One region of the Xenorhabdus doucetiae genome, then DNA from elsewhere that is predicted to be linked to it. Evidence: predicted binding sites of a transcription regulator. Region 1 holds the regulator's gene; the other holds the start of a gene.

Region 1 (7,927 bases):
GTTAGCCAATTCTGCATGCAGTGTATGTAGATAGTCCGTTGTACGGGTCAGCTCCGAGGTAATTTGTTGGGTACTTTGGGTGAGCTGGTCTATTTTCTCTTGCCGCTCTTGCTGGCGAGTGAATAGCTGTTTCCATTCAGGTAGTTTGCTGTCCAGATTGCGGTAATAAGGATGCTGCTCATCGTAAGATGCCAACGCCTTTTGTTCATTATTTAAAGCCGTTATTTGATTCTGTGTGGCTTGGTATTGGGATGAAATCTCTGTGAGATCGCGGTCTTGCCCGGCAATCTCTTTTTCGAGTTTCATCATTTCTTTGGATTGAACATCAATTTTATGATCGAGCGGTATAATTTGCTCTGAGATGAGCTTTTCTTGCTGATATTGATACTGTTGGTGCTCTTCCCGTATTTTTTCCTGTTGTGCCAATTGCTGTTCGGCAGGTTGCAGCATTGCCAGTTGTTGTTGGTGTTCATGCTCTATTTTTGTGCGTTGTTCCGTGAGCCACTGTTTTTCATGGTGTGCCCGGTTTTGTGCATCCCATAATGGACGGATTTTCTCTGCCGGTTCGCTGGCGGCAAGTTGTTGTAATTGAGGTTGGGCTTCTTGAATGGCGTGCTCAGTCTGTTGTAAAAGTGAAGCATTGCTTGCCCGTGATTGCTGGAGCTCATCTCGCCGAAACAGCCACTGTTCGGCCGTTTGCAATGCCTTTATTTGTTGGCTGAGTTGGTTTTCTTCAGCCACAAGCTGTTGTTGTTGGTTTTGATATGCGTGTTGCTGTTCTGGCGTGAGTAATTCAATGGAAGAGGCTTTGGCCTGATGGATATTCAGTTCAGAGTGTGCCTCTTTATGGCGTTGGTAAATTTCCTGGGACAGAATGCCGTAAATTTCTGTGCCGGTTAGCTCTTCCAGTAGATCTGCCCGATCGGTATCCTTTGCATTTAAAAATGCAGCAAAATTCCCCTGTGACAACAGCATGGATTTGGTAAAACGGCTAAAATCCAGCCCGGTTATTTCGGCAATTTTTTCTTTTTTCTCAGGGATCTTATCCGCCAAGATTTTTCCCTCTTTTTTGAGGGCCAATTCTCCTTTTGGTGCTTGGAGCTTGCCATTTGCCTGATTGCGGGCGCGGCGCTGGCTCCAAAATGCCCGATAAGCGACGCCTTTGACTTCAAATTCTACTTCCGCAAGGCATTCGGCGGTATGGCGGGTCATTAATTCATTTTGAGAAGCAGAAATGGTGTTGAGCCTTGGTGTTTCATGATAAAGGGCGAGGCAAATGGCATCCAGTAAGGAGGTTTTTCCTGCCCCTGTTGGGCCGGTAATGGCAAATAATCCATTGCTGGCAAAAGGTTCTGCCGTAAAGTCAATTTTCCATTCGCCTTGCAATGAATTGATATTTTTCAGCCGTAAGCTAAGAATTTTCATGGTGCGTTCTCTTTAGGTTATTGCTGAGAAATATCGTCCAGCGTTTGTTTAAACAGGGTGGTCAGGCGTTGTTTCTGAGCAATATCGCCTATTTCTGCCAGCGCCAAACGACGCTCGAAGACCTCATTGACACTTAATTCGGCAAGGGTTTCGTTATTTTGTTCAGACAGTGACAGTTGGCGGGCGCTTTTACTGCGGCGTAACAGGATGATCTCAACGGGCAATCCTTCACTTAAGGTCTGAACGCGTTTCTGGATATCGTGCAGATAATCTTGGGTTGCGACTTCAATGTCCAGCCAAACAGGGCGTTCTCCCTGATATTCCTTAAATGTTTGTAACTGCGCTTCGATTTGCTGCAAATTACCACGAATAAGCTGCATCGGCTGATAATGCGGGATTGTTAACAGTGTGATGCTATCGAGTTTGCCTGATTTAAAATCCACCAGGCAGACACTTTTCTCCTGTTCCACTTCATCAAAACTGAGTGGAATAGGGGAACCGCTGTAGCGGATATGCTCTGATTTACCGATAACTTGCGGGCGGTGGATATGCCCCAGTGCGATATAGTCAGCGGGAGGAAATGCCTGAGCAGGGAAGGCATCTAATGTGCCGATGTAAATATCGCGAACGGAATCTGTTGTGGAAGCCCCTACTGTGGTGAGGTGACCGGTGGCAATAATCGGTAATGGCTGACCAAGTTGTTCTCGTAATGTACAGGCTTGCTGATAGAGCCTGTGATAGTGTTCGCTGATGGCATCCTGTAATGCCTGCTGTTTTTGTACGCCGGATTGCCCCGGCTGGCTGGTTAAGATATCCCGTGGGCGCAGATAGGGAATGGCGCAGAGGATCGCCCCGGCATTGCCTTCTCTGTTATGCAGGATCTTTATCTGTTGTGCGATATCTTCGGTTTCAGCATTGGCAATCACCGTGGTATTCAGGTAAGAGAGGAGGGATTTTGCTTCGTTGAGTGTGGCAACGGAATCATGGTTTCCCCCAAGAATGACAAGTTGGCAGCCTGTGGGCTGTAGCGCCACAATGAATTTGTTATAAAGCTCACGCGCATAGCTGGGCGGGGAACCGGTATCAAAGATATCACCGGCAATAATCAAGGCATCCACTTGATGCTGGACGATTTTTTTAATCAGCCACTGCAAAAAGTGCTTATGCTCCGCGGCGCGGCTTTTCGTAAAGAAGTATTGGCCAAGATGCCAGTCAGATGTGTGAATGATTCGCATGAGTTCCCCGCCGTTGCCTGAGTGTTTTTCTTATCCGTTGTGACAGGCGCTAATTATAATGGCAGAGAGAGGGATGTCCTGTGCAATTCGACATTCTTTACTGAATTTTCGAGCTGCTTCGCATCCAAAATGAAATATAACAACGGTGCAAGATTTTCTCTGGGAGCCAGTTTGTCTTTTACTGATTGAGGAATATAAGGGTTCATAAAAGTGTCATAAAATTGACTCATAATATTTTACGGTGAAAATCGCTGACCTTAATGATATTAGCAGGATTAACCATGGTTAAACGTATTTTGGTCGTTGAAGATGAAGTACCGATTCGTGAAATGGTTTGTTTTGCACTGGAGCAAAACGGTTATCAGGCCATTGAAGTCGAAGATTACGATACGGCAATAAGGCGTCTGTCTGAACCTTATCCTGATTTGGTCTTATTGGATTGGATGCTTCCTGGGGGTTCGGGGATACAACTTATCCGGCAAATGAAGCGGGATAATAACACCAAGGCGATCCCCGTCATTATGGTCACGGCTCGGACAGAAGAAGAAGATCGGGTACGTGGTTTAGATGTCGGTGCTGATGATTATATAACGAAGCCTTTCTCGCCCAAGGAATTGATTGCCCGTGTCAAGGCGGTTCTGCGTCGCATTTCACCAATGGAAGCGGAAGACGTTATTGATATGGATGGATTGATTCTGGAACCTTCTTCCCACCGTGTTTCCAGTCATGGACAGGATTTGGAAATGGGGCCAACTGAATTCAAACTTCTCCACTTTTTTATGACTCATCCTGAGCGGGTTTATAGCCGTGAGCAATTACTTGACTATGTGTGGGGAACCAATGTTTATGTGGAAGATCGCACGGTTGATGTCCATATTCGACGCTTGCGCAAGGCGCTGGAGACAGGGGAGCACGATAAGATGGTACAGACTGTGCGTGGTACAGGATATCGCTTTTCTACCCGCTATTGACTGTGTATTGATGGGAGTAAAGTCGCGTGCTTGAGCGTTTATCTTGGAAAAAGTTGGCATGGGGTATTGTGCTTTTTTGCTTGCCCGCTCTCTTTTTGTCTCTCTTTATTGGTCACTTGGCATGGCTGCTGGTTATCGCGTTATTTCTGGCATTGGTATGGCATGGCTACAATTTGCTGAAATTATCTGATTGGTTGTGGCTGGATCGCAGGATGTTACCACCAGCCAGTCGTGGCGGCTGGGAACCTATCTTTTATGGCATTTACCAGATGCAGCAACGCAATCGCAAACGGCGTCGTGAACTCACATTATTGATCAAGCGTTTTCGTAGTGGTGCTGAGTCACTGCCGGATGCCGTTGTGATGATGACTCAGGAAGGCAATATTTTTTGGTGTAATCGTCTGGCACAACATTTACTTGGGTTTCGCTGGCCTGAGGATAATGGCCAGCATATCTTCAACCTGCTGCGCTATCCTGATTTTAGCCGTTATATCACCGCAAATGATTTTTCCCGCCCTCTGTCCATCGAGTTGAATAATGGCAATATGATGGAATTCCGCATTATGCCTTATTTTGAGACACAATTATTGATGGTTGTGCGCGATGTGACTCAAAAACGACAGTTGGAAAATGCCCGGCGAGATTTTTTTGCCAATGTGAGCCATGAACTGAAAACCCCCCTGACTGTACTGCAAGGTTATCTGGAAATGATGGAAGATCAGATGGTTGGTAATAAGGTGCATCAGAAAGTCATCGGCACGATGCAGGAACAAATACAAAGAATGGATGGTTTGGTTCAGCAATTGCTGCACCTTTCCAAAATTGAGGGGGGGTCACAAGTGGACATGAGTGAAATTGTGAATGTTCCCAATCTATTAAAAATATTGCAGCGGGAAGCGTTGGCCTTGGGAAGTGAACAGTATGATATTGTGTTTGATGTTGATGAAAAGCTAAAGGTTTTTGGTAATGAAGAACAACTGCGCAGTGCAATGTCCAACCTGGTCTATAACGCTGTTAGGCATACGCCTCCGGGAACACGGATTGAGGTGAGTTGGCGAAATGTTTCCCAGGGTGCACAGTTCAAAGTGAAAGACAGTGGCGGTGGGATTGGTGTAGAACATTTACCTCGCCTGACAGAACGTTTTTATCGCGTCGATCGGGCCCGTTCGCGTCAGACGGGCGGCAATGGGTTAGGGTTGGCGATAGTGAAACACGCACTGCATCACTACAATACTCATCTCGATATTTCGAGCACTGTAGGGAAGGGATCTGTTTTTAGCTTTCTATTGGCATCCCGGCTTATTGTCCCTGCTAAAATTCCCTGACAAAAATAGTTTTGTGAAAAAATAATAAGTTCAATGGAATTAAATGGTAACAATATGGACAAAAAATACGGACAAAAAATGAGTTATTAATCAGCAAGGACGAAAAACGTACAAATCATATAGTGTGTATTCAATGATAGATAACAATAATCACTGATTTTAAAAAGTAGTTTGGTATATTGTTCTGGTTTTGGGTTTGTCGCTTGCCTTTTGACGCTATAAAAGTTTTACTTGGGGGCAGTTATTGGCGATTATAGCTGTAATTACCACTATCATTCTGTATCTTACGATTATCAGTGAATATTAGGTCGATCACTGACCATGAAATCAGAATCCAGTCTCGCCAGTGAAAATTCTAGTGCTTGCGATAGTGACTATCTGTCGCAGAGGCATTTCTTTTGGTAATAACACATTAACAATCATTATGGCATACCGTTTATCATCTAAGGATATTTGGGCATTAGGCTTTATGACCTTTGCCTTGTTTGTTGGTGCGGGAAATATTATTTTTCCGCCTATGGTTGGCTTGCAGGCCGGAGAGCATGTTTGGATCTCAGCAGCCGGCTTTTTGCTAACCGCTGTTGGCTTGCCGGTTATCACTGTCATTGCTTTGGCCAAAGTGGGCGGGGGTATTGATACTCTCAGTGCACCGATTGGAAAAGTGGCGGGTTTGGTTCTGGCAACGATCTGCTATCTGGCGGTCGGCCCGCTGTTTGCGACGCCCAGAACGGCAACGGTTTCTTTTGAAGTGGGTATTGCACCCCTTGTCGGAACGGGTGAACTTCCGCTATTCATCTATAGCGTGCTCTATTTTGCACTCGTGATGCTAATTTCATTATATCCGGGCAAACTGCTGGATAGCGTCGGCCGTATATTGGCTCCGGTCAAAATTTTGGCACTGGCCATTTTGGGGATTGCGGCGGTACTGTGGCCGGCTGGCGGTCCCGTTCCTGCCATTGAAACTTATCGGGAAATTCCGTTCTCAAACGGTTTTGTTAATGGCTATCTGACCATGGATACCTTGGCCGCAATGGTATTCGGTATTGTGATTGTGAATGCCGCGCGTTCCAGAGGGGTTGAATCTTCCTCCCTGTTGACCCGTTATGCGATGTGGGCTGGCTTGATTGCGGGTCTTGGCTTGACACTGGTGTACCTCTCTTTGTTCAAGCTAGGGGAAGGCAGCGGCACATTAGTGCCTACCGCAGAAAATGGTGCTGTGATTTTGCACGCCTATGTCCAAAATATTTTTGGTAACTACGGCAGCTTCTTCCTGGCGGTACTGATTTTCGTGGCTTGTATGGTGACGGCTGTCGGTTTGACTTGCGCTTGCGCTGAGTTTTTCAGCCGTTATTTGCCGTTGTCCTACCGTACTCTGGTATTGCTGTTAGGCACATTCTCTATGCTGGTTTCTAATGTGGGCTTAAGTCACTTGATTAAGTTTTCAATTCCAGTCTTGACCGCAATTTATCCACCTTGTATCGCGCTGATATTATTGAGCTTTACCATCCGCTGGTGGCATAACTCCACACGCATTCTGGCTCCGGCCATGTCTGTCAGCTTGCTGTTTGGGATTTTGGATGGCGTCAAGGCATCTGAGTACCTGTCTCATTTACTGCCTGAGTGGGCGCAGCATTTGCCATTGGCGGATCAAGGTCTGGCGTGGTTATTGCCTACTTTGCTGGCTGTCGTTGTATGCGCTATTTATGACCGTGTTGCGGGAAGCGTCAAGCTCCCAAAGTATGAAATGCAGCATGAAGAAAAGTAGCACTCTGTCTCTTGTAAGTATTAGTAAACCAGTATCAGTAAATATGATGCTTATCACTGACTGTTAAATCAGCATCCAGTTTCCCCCGTGGAAGCTGAAATGGTTTTAATGGTCATTATTAAATGTGTAATTATATCTATAACAATAAGTTAATAATTATTATGACATACCGTTTATCATCTAAAGATATTACCTGTGCTGACACTGTATCCATTCGGGGGTTAGCATGAGTCAACAATGGACATCCCGTTTGGGGCACATATTAGCAGCAACCGGATCTGCTGTTGGCATTGGAGCCATCTGGAAATTTTCGTATGTTTCAGCAACCAATGGTGGCGGCGCATTTCTGATTGTATTTTTATTGTTCAGCTTTGTGATCGGGCTGGCGGTGCTATTAGCCGAAAATATGCTGGGAAGCGGTACGAGTGAAGTGTCCGTTAATGCCTTTAAGAAATTACTGGGTAAACACTGGGGATGGGTTGGCTTTGTCGGTGTATTCAGTTCATGGTGTATCTATAGCTTCTACAGTGTTGTCGGTGGTTGGACTATTGGTTACACGGTGATGGCGGGTACGGGAAAGTTGAATATTACCGACATTTCTCAACTGACCTCTATTTTTACCAATTTCATCAGCAATCCGTGGTGGCCGATAATCGCCCATCTGGCATTTTCAGGGCTAACCTGTTTCGTGGTCTTATCGGGTGTGCAAAAAGGTCTGGAAAAATCAGTGAAGATCATGATGCCACTGCTGTTCTTTATCATGATTGTGTTAATCATTGTCGGCATCCGTTTGCCGGGTTCATCAGAAGGGCTGAAATTATTTTTATATCCAGACTTCAATAGCCTGACCGGAAAAGGTGTGTTAGATGCATTAGGGTTGGCATTTTTTTCATTGTCTATCGGCTTGGGTATCCACATTACGTACAGTTCTTATTTGCCGAATAACAAAGGCATTGGTAAATCGAGTATCTGGGTTGTCGTCCTCTCCAGTTTGGTCTGTATATTGGCTGGCCTGATGATTTTTCCTGCTTTGGCCGCTGCTGGCTTAGAACCCAATGCAGGTCCCGGATTAACGTTTATGACGATGCCAATTTATTTCGCCACGCTTCCCGGTGGCTCAATTTTAGCCGTCATTTTCTTTTTATTGTTATTAATGGCCGCACTGACCTCAGCCATTTCATTACTTGAGCACATTGTTGCTTATGT
Region 2 (7,600 bases), 1.2 Mb from region 1:
ATTCCCTGACGGAATGGCGGATCGAGGAAAACCACATCAAACGGTGTTCCAACGCCGTTAAGGTATTGTAGTGCATTACCTTGTATCACATTGGCATTTTCAGCGTTCAGCATGGCTAAGTTAGCCGAGAGTTGTTTCGCCACATTGCGATCGTATTCAATTAAGGTCGCGTGACCTGCATAACGTGACAAAGCCTCAAATCCGAGGGCGCCACTGCCGGAAAAACAATCCAGGCAACGCGCCCCCTGAATCATTGGCATCAGCCAGTTAAAAAGTGTCTCGCGGACGCGGTCGGTGGTTGGGCGCAGGCCGGTACTCTCCGGCACCGGTAATTTTCTCCCGCGCCATTTTCCGCCAATAATGCGGATTTGCCCCAAAGACGCGCGCTGTGGTTTTTTAGTCATAATTTACATAGCTTAAGCATTTGTCATCCGATGCGATTAAATAATCTCTGGCGGAGACAAAAAGTGAATGAAAACGAAGAAATTCATTGATTAATTTACCACGAAATCCGCTATAGATATGTTTTGTGGTGTGATGAAAATGTTAGACTGGATTTTATCACCGTTAGAACCTATCTCAGTGGATATAACGACCCATATCTAATATTAACCGCGAGGAGTGTAGTGGCCGATGGCAAAAGAGAAAAAAAAGGGTTTCTTCTCTTGGTTTGGACTTGGTCGTCAAGATAAGCAACAGCAAGAGGAACAAGAAAGCGTTGCAGCAGAAGCAGCCGCCCGTCAAGCAGCAGAAGAGGCGGAGCAGCAGCGTTTGGCGGAAGAAGCGGCCCGCCGTGCAGCAGAAGAGGCAGAACAACAGCGTTTAGCGGAAGCAGCCGCCCGCCGTGCAGCAGAAGAGGCAGAGCAACAGCGTTTGGCGGAAGAAGCGGCCCGCCGTGCAGCAGAAGAGGCAGAACAACAGCGTTTAGCGGAAGCAGCCGCCCGCCGTGCAGCAGAAGAGGCAGAGCAACAGCGTCTGGCGGAAGAAGCGGCCCGCCGTGCAGCAGAAGAGGCAGAACAACAGCGTCTGGCGGAAGAAGCCGCCCGTCAAGCAGCGGAAGAGGCGGAGCAGCAGCGTCTGGCGGAAGCAGCCGCCCGCCGTGCAGCGGAAGAGGCGGAGCAACAGCGTCTGGCGGAAGCAGCCGCCCGCCGTGCAGCGGAAGAGGTAGAACAACAGCGTTTGGCGGAAGCAGCCGCCCGTCAAGCAGCGGAAGAGGCAGAGCAACAGCGTTTAGCGGAAGCGGCAGAACAAGTAACCTTACCTAAGGAACAAGAGCGGCCAACCAAAGAAGGGTTCTTTGCCCGTCTGAAACGCAGCTTAATGAAAACCCGTCAAAATTTTGGCTCCGGTTTTCTGGGGCTATTTCGTGGCAAGAAAATTGATGATGATCTGTTTGAAGAGCTGGAAGAGCATCTACTGATTGCCGATGTGGGTGTCGAAACGACCCGTAAGATCATCACCAGCCTGACAGATCACGCCAGTCGCAAAGAGTTGAAAGATGCGGAAGCGCTTTACGCTAAACTGAAAGAAGAGATGTCGGCTATTTTGGCGAAAGTGGATAAGCCGCTGGCGATCGAAAATAAATCACCGTATGTCATTCTGATGGTAGGCGTGAATGGCGTGGGTAAAACCACCACCATTGGTAAATTGGCACGTCAATTCCAGTCTCAGGGGAAATCCGTCATGCTGGCCGCCGGGGATACCTTCCGGGCAGCCGCAGTAGAACAATTACAGGTTTGGGGCGAACGCAACAAAATCCCGGTGATTGCCCAACATACGGGCGCCGATCCCGCCTCAGTGATTTTTGATGCCATCCAGTCAGCCAAGGCCAAAGGGGTTGATGTCCTGATTGCCGATACCGCAGGGCGCTTGCAGAACAAAGCACATTTGATGGAAGAGCTGAAAAAAATCGTTCGAGTGATGAAAAAACTGGACGAAGAGGCTCCTCATGAAATTATGCTGACGCTGGATGCCAGCACAGGCCAAAATGCAGTAAGTCAGGCTAAACTATTCCATGAAGCGGTAGGATTGACGGGTATTTCACTGACCAAACTGGATGGTACTGCGAAAGGGGGCGTTATCTTCGCCATTGCCGACCAATTTGAGATCCCCATCCGCTACATTGGCGTGGGTGAAGGCATTGAAGATCTCCGTCCATTTAAGGCAGACGATTTTATTGAGGCGCTTTTTGCCAGAGAGGATTAACTATCAATGATTCGCTTTGAACAGGTCAGTAAAGCCTATCTGGGAGGGCGGCAGGCGCTGCAAGGGGTGGAGTTTCATCTCCTTCCAGGGGAAATGGCATTTTTAACCGGTCATTCAGGGGCGGGTAAAAGTACACTTTTGAAACTTATCTGTGGCATCGAACGCCCCAGTGCCGGCCATATTTGGTTTTCTGGTCATGACATCAGCCGACTAAAATCCCGCGAGATCCCCTTTCTGCGCCGTCAGATCGGCATGATTTTTCAGGATCACCACCTGCTTTTGGATCGCACGGTATACGAGAACGTCGCCATGCCGCTGATCATCTCAGGAGCCAGTGCTGAGGATATTCGTCGGCGGGTATCTGCGGCATTGGATAAGGTCGGCTTGCTGGACAAAGCGAAAAATTTCCCCATTCAACTTTCTGGCGGAGAGCAACAACGTGTTGGTATTGCCCGCGCGGTGGTGAACAAACCCACGGTATTGCTGGCGGATGAACCAACGGGAAATTTGGATGGGGCATTATCAGAGGGGATCATCCGTCTGTTTGAAGAATTTAACCGAGTTGGCGTGACCGTTCTGATGGCGACGCATGATACCGCCCTGATTGAACGAAGAAATTACCGTATCTTGACCCTGAATCAGGGGCGCATGCAAGGAGGGCATCATGGTTAAGCATGTCCGTCATTTAGCGAAAAAAGGCTATTCGCCAAAATCCAAGTCCAGGTCATTGAAAGGGGGATGGCGCGTACAGCAGCGTTATGCGTGGAAAAGTACGCTGTCTGATATGTTCCGCCAGCCATTGGCGACGCTGTTGACCATGATGGTGGTTGCCATTTCCCTGACCTTACCGAGTGTGTTTTATATCGTTTGGAAAAACGTCGATCAAGCTGTGATGCAGTGGTATCCCATCCCGCAACTCACGGTCTATTTGGATAAGTCACTGAATGACAAGAGTGTCAAACAGGTCATTGATCAGTTGCAAGGCATGGACGGCGTGAAATCGGTGAATTATCTTTCCCGTGAAGATGCGGTAAACGAATTCCGGGCATGGTCGGGTTTTGCCAGTGCCCTGGATTTGCTGGAGGAGAACCCGTTGCCGGCGGTCGCCATCGTCTCGCCTCAATTGAATTTCCAAAGCAATCAGACACTCACGACATTGCGCGATCAGGTTGCGCAGATTAAAGGCATTGAAGACGTCAGGATGGATGATAGCTGGTTTGCCCGCCTGACCGCGCTGACCGTCCTTGTCGGCAGAATTGCGGCCGTGATAGGTATTTTGATGGTGGTTGCGCTACTCTTGGTCATTGGTAACAGCGTCCGGCTGAGTATCTTTAGCCGCCGTGAGACGATTAATGTCATGAAGCTGATTGGGGCAACGGATGGTTTTATTCTGCGTCCTTTCCTGAATGGCGGTGCCTTACTGGGCGTACTGGGCGCCATATTTTCCCTGATCCTCTCCTCTCTGCTGGTGTGGAAACTTTCCGATGTGGTCACGGAAGTCGCGAGTGTTTTTGGCACCAGTTTTAAGCTGCATGGCTTGGGATGGGATGAATCACTCTTATTAGTCCTTATTTCAGGTATGATTGGTTGGATTGCAGCATGGTTTGCGACAATTCAGCATTTGCGTCGTTTCAGGCCGGAATAGCGGCGTTGGTCAGGCTTGCCAGTGAACTTTTGGGCTTCATCGTGGTCGAAATCACAGTTATGATTTTGTATTGATGTTTACACTATTGAGATGATTTGAATATGATCGCTACGGTGGTAAAATAGACATATCTTTGGCTTGAATAACCCTCATGGGTTAACTCAGGCAAACTTGAAAGCCGTCAATTTAGATCTAATTTTGAGAGAATTTGAATGACAAAAGAAATGCAAACTTTGGCATTAGTTCCACAAGGTAGTTTGGAAGGATACATCCGTGCCTCCAATGCTTACCCTATGCTTTCCGCAGAGGAAGAGAGGGAACTGGCAAAAAGGCTGCATTACCAGGGAGATCTGGATGCAGCGAAAAAGCTGATTCTTTCTCACCTGCGCTTCGTTGTTCATGTTGCCCGCAGTTATGCCGGTTATGGTCTGCCGCAAGCGGATTTGATTCAGGAAGGTAATATTGGCCTGATGAAAGCGGTTCGTCGATTTAATCCAGAAGTAGGTGTACGTTTGGTTTCTTTTGCTGTTCACTGGATTAAGGCAGAAATCCATGAGTACGTATTACGTAATTGGCGTATCGTGAAAGTCGCAACAACCAAAGCCCAGCGTAAGCTGTTCTTTAATTTGCGCAAGGCGAAACAACGTCTGGGGTGGTTCAATCAGGACGAAATTGAGCTGGTTGCCAAAGAATTAGGCGTGACCAGCAAAGACGTCCGCGAGATGGAATCGCGCATGTCAGCGCAGGATATGGCATTCGATATGCCCTCTGATGATGATAATCATGACAGCCATCCCGTGGCTCCGGTGCTGTATTTGCAAGACAAGGCGTCTGACTTTGCTGATGGCATTGAAGAAGATAACTGGGAAAACCACGCAGCGGATAAACTTTCTGTCGCGATGGAAGGGCTGGATGAGCGTAGCCAAGACATCATTCGTTCCCGTTGGTTGGATGATGATAACAAAACCACCTTGCAAGAACTGGCAGACAAATACGGTGTATCTGCGGAGCGTGTTAGACAGCTCGAAAAAAATGCAATGAAGAAATTGCGACTGGCGATTGAAGCGTAATTTCTTAGACGACATCCCTGCTTGCCGGATTAAAAAGCGATAATGAGTTTATCGCTTTTTTTATACATACGTGCCAGAGAAGCGAGGAAATTCCATGATGAAAATTGTGATTGCTCCTGATTCGTTTAAGGAAAGCCTGAGCGCCCTGCAAGTCGCACAGGCGATAGAGCGGGGATTTAAAGAAATTTATCCACACGCAAACTATCTCACATTGCCTATGGCGGATGGTGGAGAAGGGACAGTCGAATCACTGGTTGCTGCCACAGGGGGAAAACGCATCGCATGTACTGTCACCGATCCCTTGGGGCAGCCGGTTGAGGCATTTTTTGGTCTGCTTGGCGATGGAAAAACCGCTGTGATTGAAATGGCCGCCGCTTCTGGCCTGCATTTGGTGCCGATGGCGCAGCGCAATCCGTTGCTAACGACGAGTTATGGAACGGGAGAGCTGATTCTGGCTGCGTTGGAACATGGCGTGCGCAAACTCATTTTAGGCATTGGGGGCAGTGCAACCAACGATGGTGGCGCAGGGATGATGCAGGCACTGGGGGCAAATTTACTGGATGGTGACGGCCGCATATTGCCATTTGGCGGCGCGGCATTGACCCGGCTGGAAAGTATCGACTTAACCCACCTTGAACCACGCCTTGGGAAGATTGAACTGACAGTAGCCTGTGATGTGAATAACCCGCTATGTGGTGAATCGGGGGCATCAGCCGTATTTGGCCCACAAAAAGGGGCAACCCCGGAAATGGTTAAGTTATTGGATTCGGCACTGCGTCATTATGGAATGAAAATGGAATCGCTCACAGGGAAAAGCATCATTGATGCCGCGGGTGCCGGCGCGGCTGGGGGGATGGGGGCTTCTTTATTGGGATGTCTGGGGGCGAAATTACAGTCAGGTATTGAGATTGTTATCGAAACCTTGAAACTGGAAGACGCTGTTCAGGGTGCCGATCTGGTCATTACAGGGGAAGGTCGTCTGGATAGCCAAACCCTGCACGGTAAAACCCCTCTTGGTGTTGCCCGTGTTGCGAAAAAGTTTGCTATTCCCACCATCGCTTTAGTTGGAAGCATGAGCCGGGATTATCATGTTGTTCATCAATATGGGCTGGATGCCGTATTTTCCATCATACCGGAAGTTTGTACCCTTTCAGATGCCCTTGCCAATAGCGCTGATAACTTACAGGTAACAGCCCGTAATATTGCCGCGGTTTGGGCGATTTCTCATTGAAAACCAAACGATAAAAAACGGCATCAGCAAGCAGAAGCAAGATGGTTGCAACTAAAAATATTCGCCGGCAGAGTTGATGACCATTAAGCAATTTATGCCGATATGGCTGAACCTGACAAGGGTCAGAAGCCTGAATGAGGTAATTGAAATGAGTAACACAACAGGCTTCTGACGAATTTATCTTGTCCCATTTAACAACCATTCTTTCCTATAATTGTTTCAGCAATGGGAATATATTGATCTACGAGTTTATTAACAGTGTTGTCCTCTTTCTTGTTTTCTTCGCAATCCAGGAAAAACCACCCAATTGGCGTATTTAATATCCGGGCAATTCTAACCAGATGGGCGATATTAATTCGGTTTGCGCCCGTTTCGTAACGTGAAAGTTGTTGTTGACTGATGCCAATTTGTTTTGCTAATGCTGTGGCAGTGATGCCCAGTTGTTTCCTTTTGGTCTGAATACGTTTTCCGACTAATAGGTTTGCATCTTCCATATCTTATCCTTTTTTAATCAGTAAGTTATGGCGTTATCAAGGAAAATTGCCGGAGCTTAAAATGAGTTCAATGTTCTGCTCCACCACTCGCTCGTAAAATAGAGCCTGCCTTGACGGATTCACTACCGTTCACGGTATGCCTATTGTTACCACCTGATTCGCCGTTTTGTTTTCTGACATGCGTCTTGTTTTTGTAATGAGATAATTTTTTTATTAACGTGTTGTAAAAAAACAGCCCTTCACCGAAACAAGGAGTGTCCTTCCATGATACGAATTACATTTCTCTGTTTTATCGCTTCCTCTGCACATTTTTGACTGCACCATCGCTATGGCTTAAGTAGCACTCCTGTTCTCCTTACATAAGAGATAACCAATATGCTCCTAACTCTTATCTTATGGGATTTTTTGTAATTTTATAAATATAATTATTTGATTTTTAAATATTTTTACGTATTTATGTAAGATAAATGCGTAAAAAACAACAAATTTATAACTAATCTCATATTAATTGGCATGTCTTATTCTTGTTGATGATTTTTGTGAGGTTATAAACTGGACAAAATATACCAAACTGTCTAGTTTGGATTTATAATCCATATGATTGATACTAAATAGAATTAAATTTTGGATATGTAATGCTTTGGAAACATTAATTCTGGTTGATCCTGCCATACTTGACTGGCATCAAGTGACATTTTTTCACCATCAATTTTATTTCAGCGCAATAAAATATGTGAATAACAAAAAAAATTCATATATTATAATTGCTTAAGTGGAATGATTTGTAGTATGTAATAAAATTTGACTTAAGTTACATTATGTAGGATTATGTTTACAGTTTGGTATAAATTGTTTTGTTTTTTAATAAAATTTTATCGATTTGACTTATATAAAGACATTTTAATGTTTTTATCTATTGTTGCGGTTGATTTACCATTTTTTAATTAAAAATATT

The links. The regulator PhoB, encoded in region 1, activates phosphate uptake and scavenging genes when phosphate is short. The targets are predictions, from matches to a motif close to CTGTCATAAAACTGNCNNAT.
Region 2: rpoH (RNA polymerase sigma factor RpoH) is a predicted target of PhoB. The motif match lies at 3,962-3,981, and genes of this name have one in related genera.

Annotation. Positions count from the first base shown of each region.
Region 1 is NZ_FO704550.1:798,137-806,063, forward strand. It holds gene XDD1_RS03835 (SbcC/MukB-like Walker B domain-containing protein) at 1-1,425, opposite strand, end outside; gene sbcD (exonuclease subunit SbcD) at 1,443-2,660, opposite strand; gene phoB (phosphate regulon transcriptional regulator PhoB) at 2,942-3,631, shown strand; gene phoR (phosphate regulon sensor histidine kinase PhoR) at 3,658-4,956, shown strand; gene brnQ (branched-chain amino acid transport system II carrier protein) at 5,381-6,721, shown strand; gene XDD1_RS03860 (sodium-dependent transporter) at 6,948-7,927, shown strand, end outside.
Region 2 is NZ_FO704550.1:3,777,232-3,784,831, reverse strand. It holds gene rsmD (16S rRNA (guanine(966)-N(2))-methyltransferase) at 1-404, opposite strand, end outside; gene ftsY (signal recognition particle-docking protein FtsY) at 634-2,205, shown strand; gene ftsE (cell division ATP-binding protein FtsE) at 2,212-2,877, shown strand; gene ftsX (permease-like cell division protein FtsX) at 2,870-3,850, shown strand; gene rpoH (RNA polymerase sigma factor RpoH) at 4,063-4,920, shown strand; gene XDD1_RS16520 (glycerate kinase) at 5,018-6,151, shown strand; gene XDD1_RS16515 (helix-turn-helix domain-containing protein) at 6,343-6,645, opposite strand.